Regions from separate parts of the Mesobacillus sp. AQ2 genome, predicted to be linked through region 1. Evidence: riboswitches for the same ligand, from Rfam matches in the RefSeq annotation. Region 1 holds a riboswitch; the other holds the start of a gene.
The links. A riboswitch is a leader RNA that binds a small molecule or an ion and turns the genes downstream of it on or off. The one in region 1 is predicted to bind thiamine pyrophosphate.
Positions count from the first base shown of each region.

Region 2: another riboswitch for thiamine pyrophosphate. It lies ahead of QNH36_RS05430 (3-oxoacyl-ACP reductase); the one in region 1 lies ahead of thiC (phosphomethylpyrimidine synthase ThiC).

Region 1 is NZ_CP126080.1:688,810-693,765, reverse strand. It holds gene glmS (glutamine--fructose-6-phosphate transaminase (isomerizing)) at 1-155, opposite strand, end outside; gene QNH36_RS03480 (hypothetical protein) at 740-871, opposite strand; gene thiC (phosphomethylpyrimidine synthase ThiC) at 1,130-2,875, opposite strand; TPP riboswitch at 3,046-3,160, opposite strand; gene QNH36_RS03470 (HAD family hydrolase) at 3,695-4,012, shown strand; gene QNH36_RS03465 (YdhK family protein) at 4,031-4,612, shown strand; gene QNH36_RS03460 (sensor histidine kinase) at 4,860-4,956, opposite strand, start outside.
Region 2 is NZ_CP126080.1:1,094,012-1,098,967, forward strand. It holds gene pepT (peptidase T) at 106-1,338, opposite strand; gene QNH36_RS05420 (DUF3951 domain-containing protein) at 1,472-1,609, shown strand; gene QNH36_RS05425 (hypothetical protein) at 1,602-1,757, shown strand; TPP riboswitch at 1,815-1,924, shown strand; gene QNH36_RS05430 (3-oxoacyl-ACP reductase) at 1,999-2,760, shown strand; gene thiM (hydroxyethylthiazole kinase) at 2,818-3,627, shown strand; gene thiD (bifunctional hydroxymethylpyrimidine kinase/phosphomethylpyrimidine kinase) at 3,627-4,475, shown strand; gene thiE (thiamine phosphate synthase) at 4,448-4,956, shown strand, end outside.

The sequences.
Region 1 (4,956 bases):
GCAATCCGGCCCTTTTCCTTAAAAACATGAACACCCTCGCCATTCATGACAGCAATTCCGGCGGAGTCATATCCCCTGTATTCAAGCTTCTCGAGACCCTTCAATAAAATTTCCTTCGTATCTTTATTCCCAATATATCCTACAATTCCGCACATGTTTGTATCCTCCAATGAAGGAGCAGAACGCTTTAAGGGCTTTTCTGCCCCTGTAATGTTTCGCATATCCTTCTCTTTGTCCAAAGGGTTGCCCCCTTGTTTTAAAGAAGAAATTTCGGCTGTGCGAACCAACCGAGAGGCATCCGCCGAACGTTCGATAAACCTCTTCCTCGTCAACTAACCCACTCCCAGGGTTAGTCCAGGCGCTTTCACATTCTCAAACCTTCACAACCCACCTTTCTTTATATGATGTAAAAGAACATCTTAATACTACCCGATAGCCTGACTTCCTACAATGCAGTTCATTAATTCGTCAATTTTCATAATTCCTGGCACAGCCACTATAGAGTAGTGTGACAAGTTATGTCATCATACTCCTGCTCCCTAAGGCAGCAGGACTTAACCTACAGCTTCAACCATATAGAGTAAAATGAAGCTGGCAGACGTGAAAAGAAGATCATTTTCTTTTAGACAGAGGGACGGTTCTGTAGTCTCACACCCTTAAGTGTAATGTATTCCCCGACCCTCATTAAAGAAACATGATGTACAAAAATACCTGTGTAATTGACTCCGTTTCGAGTCGTCTACACAGGTTCTTTTTTGGATATTTCCGCGATTATGGTTTGATTCTTGCCGTTCCTTTTCGCTTGATACAAGCTGTCATCTGCTGCTTTGAAGAAGTTTTCCTTACCGAGGCCCAACACTAATCGTGACATTCACGCTGGCCCCAGTTTATGATTGAAACGCAACAGAGAAAGTGAAATGGCTCTTAATAGACAATTTATCCCCTTCGCATACGGAATTACTAATCAATTAAACCTGTAAAAAATGCTAAATGACCATTCCATGAGTTTGGGAAAAAGTTACCTGAACGATGTATTCATCGACTTAAAGGTGTGAAAATAGGCGCAAAAAGACGGACTTAAGAGATTACTAGATAAAAATAGAAAGCGGCTCGCCTTTTTAATCAGTTCTTATTGATAAAGCTTTCCTCCGGCTTTTTTAAATTCCTCTGCTTTTTCAACAAGTCCCCTCTTGATTGCGTCCTCCGGCTCTAGCTTATGCTCTTTTGCATAGTTCCGGATATCATGGGAGATTCTCATGCTGCAGAATTTAGGTCCGCACATAGAACAGAAGTGAGCAGTTTTTGCACCTTCAGCCGGCAATGTTTCGTCGTGGTATTCCAATGCGCGTTCAGGATCCAATGAAAGATTGAACTGATCTCTCCAACGGAATTCAAAACGGGCTTTCGACAGGGCATCGTCCCTTTTTTGCGCTCCAGGATGGCCCTTTGCCAGATCAGCGGCATGGGCGGCAATTTTGTAGGTGATCACACCCTCACGCACATCGTCTTTGTTCGGCAGTCCCAAATGTTCCTTTGGCGTTACGTAACAGAGCATAGCTGTACCGTACCAGCCGATCATCGCAGCTCCGATCGCAGATGTAATGTGGTCATATCCCGGCGCGATGTCAGTGGTTAGCGGTCCTAGTGTATAAAATGGAGCTTCCTGGCAAATCTCCAGCTGCTTATCCATGTTCTCCTTGATTAAATGCATCGGAACATGCCCGGGTCCCTCAACCATTACCTGTACATCATGCTTCCACGCAAGCTTCGTCAACTCCCCAAGTGTTTTGAGCTCAGCAAATTGGGCCTCGTCATTGGCATCAGCAATCGATCCCGGGCGCAAACCATCTCCCAGAGAGAAGGCCACATCATATGCCTTCATGATTTCGCAGATTTCTTCAAAGTGTGTATAAAGGAAGTTTTCTTTATGGTGATGAAGGCACCATTGTGCCATGATCGAACCGCCTCTTGAGACAATTCCGGTCAATCGTCTGGCAGTCAGCGGAACATACCGCAACAAGACGCCTGCATGGATGGTAAAGTAGTCAACCCCTTGCTCAGCTTGTTCAATCAGGGTATCTTTGAACACTTCCCAGCTAAGGTCCTCAGCAATGCCATTCACTTTTTCAAGCGCCTGGTAAATCGGAACAGTGCCAACCGGAACAGCTGAATTCCGGATAATCCATTCGCGTGTCGTATGAATGTTTTTTCCTGTAGACAAATCCATGATTGTATCTGCACCCCATCGGGTAGCCCACGTCATTTTTTCCACTTCTTCCTCAATGGACGAGGAGACGGCCGAGTTCCCAATGTTCGCATTTATTTTGACATGAAAGTTCCTGCCGATAATCATGGGTTCAGTCTCAGGATGATTGATATTGGAAGGAATGATGGCCCTGCCCCTTGCCACTTCAGATCTCACAAATTCCGGGTCCATATTCTCCCGTATCGCTATGAACTCCATCTCCGGCGTAATGATTCCCTTTTTGGCATAATGCAGCTGGGTAACATTCTTCCCTTCCTTCGCCCTCAATGGCTTACGCGATAGGTCCGGAAAAACCTTATCATTTGCCCGCGGGTCATGCTCACTTGAGTATCCATTGTCCTCGGGCTTTATTTTCCGGCCCTCATACGCTTCAACATCCCCTCGTCTCTGAATCCACCTGCTCCTCAGTGGAGGAAGACCCTTTCTAAGATCGGGTGTATAAGCAGGATCCGTATAGGGACCGCTCGTATCATATACGCGAACCGGCTCATTGGTTTCCTCTCCAAAAGATCCGCTGGTCGGACTTAATTCAATCTCTCGCATCGGAACCCTAATATCAGGCTGCGAGCCCTCCACATAGACTTTTTTGCTCCCAGAGAAGCTTGCCATAATCGAAATGCTGTCCTGGTTTAATGATTTTGCTGTTTTCACTGATCATCTCTCCCTTTTTTAAAATTGAGGGACGAGATCTGGCACCTGGGAAGTTCCCTAGTATGTAAAAAAGCCGGCCCACATAAAGATGGACCGGCTTTAACCGCGAATGTCTCTGCACAAAAAGACTGTGCACTTGTCAACTTCCCCACGCTGGTATGATCCAGATCAGGTCCAAAGAGTCAAGGAACTTTAACGCGTCCCTTTCTCAGCCCAAGCTATTGGGCACCCCTAGTTATTGCTATTCAGTTCCCTTCGAGTATACACAATACGAAAAATAAAGAAAAGTTTTTTAAGCAATAGAGTGCTTATTGCCTATATGGACAATAGAACACACTTTCAAGGAGTTTAGCTAAAGAAGCCCTTAGACAAATACCGACCAAATTCTCCCTCTTCCTTAGAGAGTACAAATAATTACATGAAATTCTATCATTATTCTAAAAACATGAAGACGATTAACACAGCTTCGTAAAGGCTGGTTGACTTATGTTATTAATCATTTTTAAAAAATCCCTCATTTCAAGTTCATACAGTACCTCTTCTGTTAGAAAGCCATATAAAAAATAAGTTTTACGATAGGGGTGTAGGGTATAAAAATATCGAATGCTTATCACGCGATTAGGACATTGTTTTCGGAAAAATAATGGTTAACTTTGATACTTCTGAAAGGAGGAACCACAATGGCATAAATGGCTATTTTGCGCAGCAGTTCTTGCGGGTATCATTACACTTGCCTATTGGGCTGCCACAGGTGATTTCGAATTTGCTTTGGAACGAATGGTTACTGTTTTAATTATCGCTTGCCCCCATGCACTTGGTTTGGCGGGTCCTTTAGTAACATCACGGTCAACCGCCATAGCAGCGAAAAAGGGATTGTTAATTCCTAATAGAGTGGCATCCGAAGGGACATATAAAGGAGTTCGGATTGTTTTTGATAACACGGGGACACTAACCGAGGGAAACTTCGGAGTAACAGATATTTTTCCTGTCCAGGGAATAAGTGAGGAAGAACTTTTAACCCTGGCATATTCAGTTGAAACCCAATCGAACCATCCTATTGCAAAGGGAATTGTATTGATTAAAAAATCCAAATAGAAGAAAGGATGATTTTTAATGAAATCCAATAAATTTTTGTCCATTATAATCACTCTGATTATGGCTCTCGTTTTATCTGCTTGTAACGGAAACAACAACACTTCAGCTCCACCTGAAAATAACGCAGATAAAAAAACGGAAGAATCCAATGAACATATGGAAATGGATCATTCAAGTTCAGGTGAGGTTCCCGAAGAACTAGAAGTTGCGGAAAATCCAACCTACCCGGTTGGGAGCCAAGCTGTCATGCACGCAAAACATATGAAGGGAATGGACGGGGCAGTTGCAACCATTGCAGGAGCCTATAATACAACAGTTTATTCGGTTTCCTATACTCCTACAAATGGTGGTGAACGCGTAGAGGACCATAAATGGGTCATTCATGAAGAAATTGAGAACGCAGGCAAAGAACCATTCAAGCCTGGCGATGAAGTCAAATTGAATGCAGACCATATGAAGGGGATGAATGGAGCCACTGCTGTAATTGATTCAGCCGAAGAAACAACGGTTTATATGGTAGATTTCAAAAATACTGAAACAGGTAAAGAAGTAAAAAACCATAAATGGGTCATAGAAAGTGAACTATCGCCGCAGAAATAAATTTTCAATAACAAAAAATCCCTCTCTTAATGGCCAGGTACTTTCCATTAAGAGGGGATTTTTTTACATATGCCTGAATCCAGGAAGTCCAACAACACGGGTGCATTCCTAAAAAAGGCAAAAAGGCATGAGATTAACGCATCTGCTCCGATAAATTATTGTAATCCTCCTGCAGCAAAAATAACTTTAATGCAGGCATGTGATTCTCCCTTCCAATACCACAATAAATGACACAGTATTGGGTTTCTTAGTTACTTGGCAACTCGATAATAAAAGTACTTCCTTCATGATCTTTACTATCTACTTTAATATGGCCATCATGCAGCTTGACAACAGTCCAGACA
Region 2 (4,956 bases), 410 kb from region 1:
CGGATTTAAATCCAGATGGGACCTGAGACTGATTTCGGTGTAGATAGTTCATGAAAAAAGCCAGATTCCTTTTGATTTGGGAATCTGGCTTCATGATGTTAGTGATTAAGCTTTTGCTTCAAAAAGCTTTACGATTTCTACGATGGTTTCAACAGATTTAAGCATGTTATCCACAGAGACATATTCGAATCTTCCGTGGAAATTCTCTCCGCCGGTAAAAATATTCGGTGTCGGCAATCCCATATAGCTTAGCTGAGAGCCGTCAGTGCCGCCGCGGATTGGTTTGACGATTGGCTTGATGCCGAGGTTTTCCATTGCTTCATAGGCGATGTCGACAATTTCTTTTACTGGCTCGATTTTATCCTTCATGTTGTAGTACTGGTCGTTCATTTCAAGTTCAACCCGGGTTTCGCCGTATGTAAGCCTTAGTTCATTGGTGATTTTCTGCATCAATTCCTTGCGTGCCTGGAAGCTGTCACGGTCAAAATCACGGATGATGTAGCTCAGCGTCGTCTCCTCGACATCCCCATTAATCGAGCTCAGGTGGAAGAAGCCTTCATATCCTTCTGTATGCTCAGGCGCTTCTTCGGCAGGAAGCTTGCTGTTAAATTCCATCGCGATTTTGGCGGAGTTCACCATTTTGCCCTTTGCTGTTCCGGGGTGGACGTTCTTTCCTTTAAAAGTCACCTTGGCGCCGGCTGCGTTAAAGCTTTCATACTCCAGCTCGCCAAGCGGGCCGCCATCAACGGTGTAGGCGAATTTTGCATTGAATGCTTTTACATCAAACTTATGAGGGCCTCTGCCAATCTCTTCATCCGGGGTGAAAGCAACACGGATTTTACCATGCCTGATTTCAGGGTGCTTGATCAAATAAGCCATCGCCGTCATGATTTCGGCAATCCCTGCTTTGTTGTCAGCACCGAGAAGAGTCGTTCCATCGGTCGTAATCAATGTATGGCCTTTATATTGAGGCAGTTCAGGGAAATCCGCTGGCGACAGGATGATATTCTGCTCCTTATTCAGGATGATCTGATTGCCATCGAAGTCTTCGACAACCTGCGGGTTGACATTTTTGCCTGTAAAATCAGTTGCCGTATCGACGTGGGCAAGGAACCCGATCGTTGGGACTTCCTTATCGGTATTTGCAGGAAGTGTTGCCATCACATAACCGTTTTCATCAATCGTGACTTCCTCCATGCCAATCGATTTTAGTTCCTCGACAAGCATATTGGCAAGGGTGAGCTGGCCTTCGGTCGATGGAGTTTTCTCGCTGTTTTCATTGGACTGTGTGTCGATTTTGACATAAGAGGTGAATCTTTCGATTATCTCGTTTTTCATTGCTTTCATCTCCCATTCATATGTATATTTTCATATTAGCATAGATGATCAAGAAGACCATTTTAAAAAGAATGAAAATTCCATTTTTTGTATCATGTTTATTGTATAATGAAAGTAAAGGAGGCTGGACAGTATGGGGTATTTTTTCACGTTCATAGTGCTGTTTGTCGTGTTTTATCTGATTTTCAAGATAATCCGCTCCGGTAATTTGCCAAGCAATCATTACACTCCATTTGACGATTTAACCGAAGGGAAAAAGAAAGATGATTGATCTTGGCGTCATCATTGTTTTGCTGCTGTCACTCTGGTCGATAACGATTACACTGCAAAAATTAACTGCAAGTATCATCCAAAAGCAGGACCAGCAGCTTAGTCTACTGGAAGAAATCAAAGAAGAACTGAAAAATAGCAGAATATGAACTTTTTACTTTACATATATAGGAGATAAGGCTAGGATAAAGACAATTGAATATTCGATTTACTACTAGGGGTGCCCTGCTGCGGGCTGAGAGGAAGACGCTAAGTCTTTTAACCCTTCGGACCTGATCTGGGTAATACCAGCGTAGGAAAGTAGTGTGAGAGAAATTTTCTTACTTTGCTTTTAAGCCAGGTCCATTATATATGGATCTGGCTTTTTATATTTTAAGGAGGTTGACACAAATGGAGTTAAAAGATCAAGTAGTTTTAATAACTGGAGGAAGCCGTGGCCTTGGTGCAGAAACGGTCAAAGCTTTTGCAAGGGAAGGTGCAAAAGTTGTCATCAACTATTTTCAGAATGAAGAAAAGGCAAAGGCTCTGACAGAGACCATTGGCGAAAATGCCCTTGCTCTCAGGGCGGATGTGCGTGATCCTGCACAGGTCAAAAGCATGTTCAGGTTGGCAAAAGAACATTTTGGGACACCGATTACGACCATCGTCAATAATGCACTGGTCAATTTCAAGTTTGATCCTGTGGCGAATAAGGATGCTTTTGCAGTAGGCTGGGAGGATTACCAACAGCAGCTTGAAGGAGCTGTCCGCGGTTCATTGAATACCATCCAGGCGGGATTGCCAAATATGAAAGAAAAGAAGTTTGGCAGAATCATCAATATTGGCACGAACCTCTTCCAGAATCCGGTTGTCGCCTACCATGACTACACAACAAGCAAGGCTGCGCTGCTGGGATTCACAAGGAATATGGCGATTGATCTTGGAAAGTATGGCATTACCGTCAATATGGTTTCGGGAGGACTGCTAAAAATGACCGACGCAAGCTCAGCTACTTCTGAGGAAGTATTCCAGCTAATCGAATCGTCCACACCTCTTAGAAAAGTCACCGATCCCGCAGAAGTTGCAGACTCAATTTTGTTCTTCGCCTCACCATGGGCGCGTGCAGTTACCGGACAAAATATGGTCGTAGACGGCGGCCTGGTGATGGATTAAGGAGAAGGAATTGAGGTCGCAGATGGCGGTCTGAGGATGGATGAAGGAGGAATTGGAATGGAAAAACGAGAGATTGCTGGTTTGCTGGAGAAGGTCCGCAGAGAGAATCCACTTGTACATAACATCACGAATGTTGTGGTCACGAATTTTACGGCCAATGGGCTGCTGGCTCTTGGTGCATCTCCAGTGATGGCCTATGCACAAGAGGAAGTTGCCGAAATGGCAAGCATAGCGGGCAGCCTTGTGCTGAATATTGGTACGTTGAGGCCACAAGTCGTCGAATCCATGTCGATTGCCGGTAAAGCGGCAAATGAGCATGGAGTTCCAGTCATTCTTGATCCGGTTGGTGCCGGGGCGACTGCTTATCGCACGGAAACTGCAATAAGGCTGATGGACGAACTGGAGATTTCGGTCATCAGAGGAAATGCCGCGGAAATTGCCAATGTAGCAGGGGAAGTCTGGAACATACGGGGTGTTGACGCAGGGGATTCAGATGGGGATGTGATCGAGCTGGCAGAATCCGCTGCCCAAAAATTGAACACAATTGTGGCACTGACAGGGAAAGAAGACGTTATTACAGATGGGAAATCTACGTTTGTCGTCAGAAATGGACACCCAATCCTTACGAAGGTAACCGGTGCTGGATGTCTGCTGACCTCAGTAATCGGGGCATTCACAGCAGTGGAAAAGGATTTTTTGAAAGCAGCAACTGCTGCATTGAGCATTTACGGAGTGGCAGCCGAAGTTGCCGCTGACAAAAGTGCCTTGCAGGGACCAGGGAGTTTTCAAGTGGAGTTCCTGAACCAGCTCTACCATTTGGATGCTGAGGAAATCTACAATAAAAGTTCTTTCGAAAAATGGAGGTAATGAATATGAAAAAAGCACTGACAATCGCAGGATCTGACAGCGGCGGCGGAGCCGGAATCCAGGCTGACCTGAAGACATTCCAGGAACTGAAGGTATTTGGCACATCTGCCCTGACTGCTGTTACCGCGCAAAATACGCTTGGTGTCCAGGGAGTTTTTCCGATGAGCCCTGAGGCGGTAGGCGAACAGATCCAATCAGTCGGTGAGGACATTGGAGCGGATGCCCTGAAAACAGGAATGCTTTTTAACGCGGAAATCATACAAGCGGTCTCGGAAAAAATAAAGCAGTTCGGCTGGGATAAGGTTGTTGTCGATCCTGTCATGATTGCGAAGGGAGGAGCCTCATTGCTCCAGCAGGAGGCTGTATCGGCCCTGAAAAAACATTTGCTTCCGCTCTGTCACATCATCACCCCGAATATCCCCGAAGCCGAAGTGCTGACAGGCATGTCGATTCGCGGTACGGATGAAAAAAAGGAAGCGGCCAAACGAATCCATGCCCTTGGAGCGAAAAATGTAGTGATAAAAGGCGGCCATGATGAGGAAACAAACGAATCTATTGATGTCCTCTTTGACGGAAAGGAATTTGCTTACTTCTCCACTTCAAGGATTGAAACGAATAACACCCATGGAACAGGCTGTACTTTTTCTGCAGCTATCACAGCACAGCTTGCAAAAGGTTCTTCGGTCCATCAAGCGGTTTCGGTGGCTAAGGAGTTCATCCAGGCAGCCATTGCCAACCCGCTGATGATCGGAAATGGACATGGACATGGGCCGACTAATCACTGGGCCTACAATATGAAAAGAGAAAGCGGGGCCTCCTCATGTCAAGAATCAGTCCTGAAAAGATGAGAAGCTTGCTGAAGGTATATTTTATCGCCGGCAGCACGAATTGTTTACAGGATCCCGTTACTGTGCTTGAAGCAGCGATTCGCGGAGGGATCACGATTTTTCAATACCGTGAAAAAGGAGAAGGAAGTCTTTGTGATTTGGAAGAGCAGAAGCTTGGCAAAAGACTGCGAAAGATTTGCAAGGAGAACGACATCCCGTTCATTGTGAATGATGATATTGAATTGGCGTTGGAGCTTGATGCAGATGGTGTCCATATCGGCCAGGAAGATGAGGATGCCGCACAGGTCCGCAGAAAAATTGGCGATAGGATTCTTGGAGTTTCTGTACACAACCTGGAAGAAGCGGAAAAAGCAAAGCAAGCTGGGGCTGATTATTTCGGTGTCGGTCCGGTTTTTCCAACGGCGACAAAGACAGATACAAGAGCTGTCCAGGGAGCAGCCATGATTGAAGAATTAAAAGACTTTGGCGTACCGATTGTTGG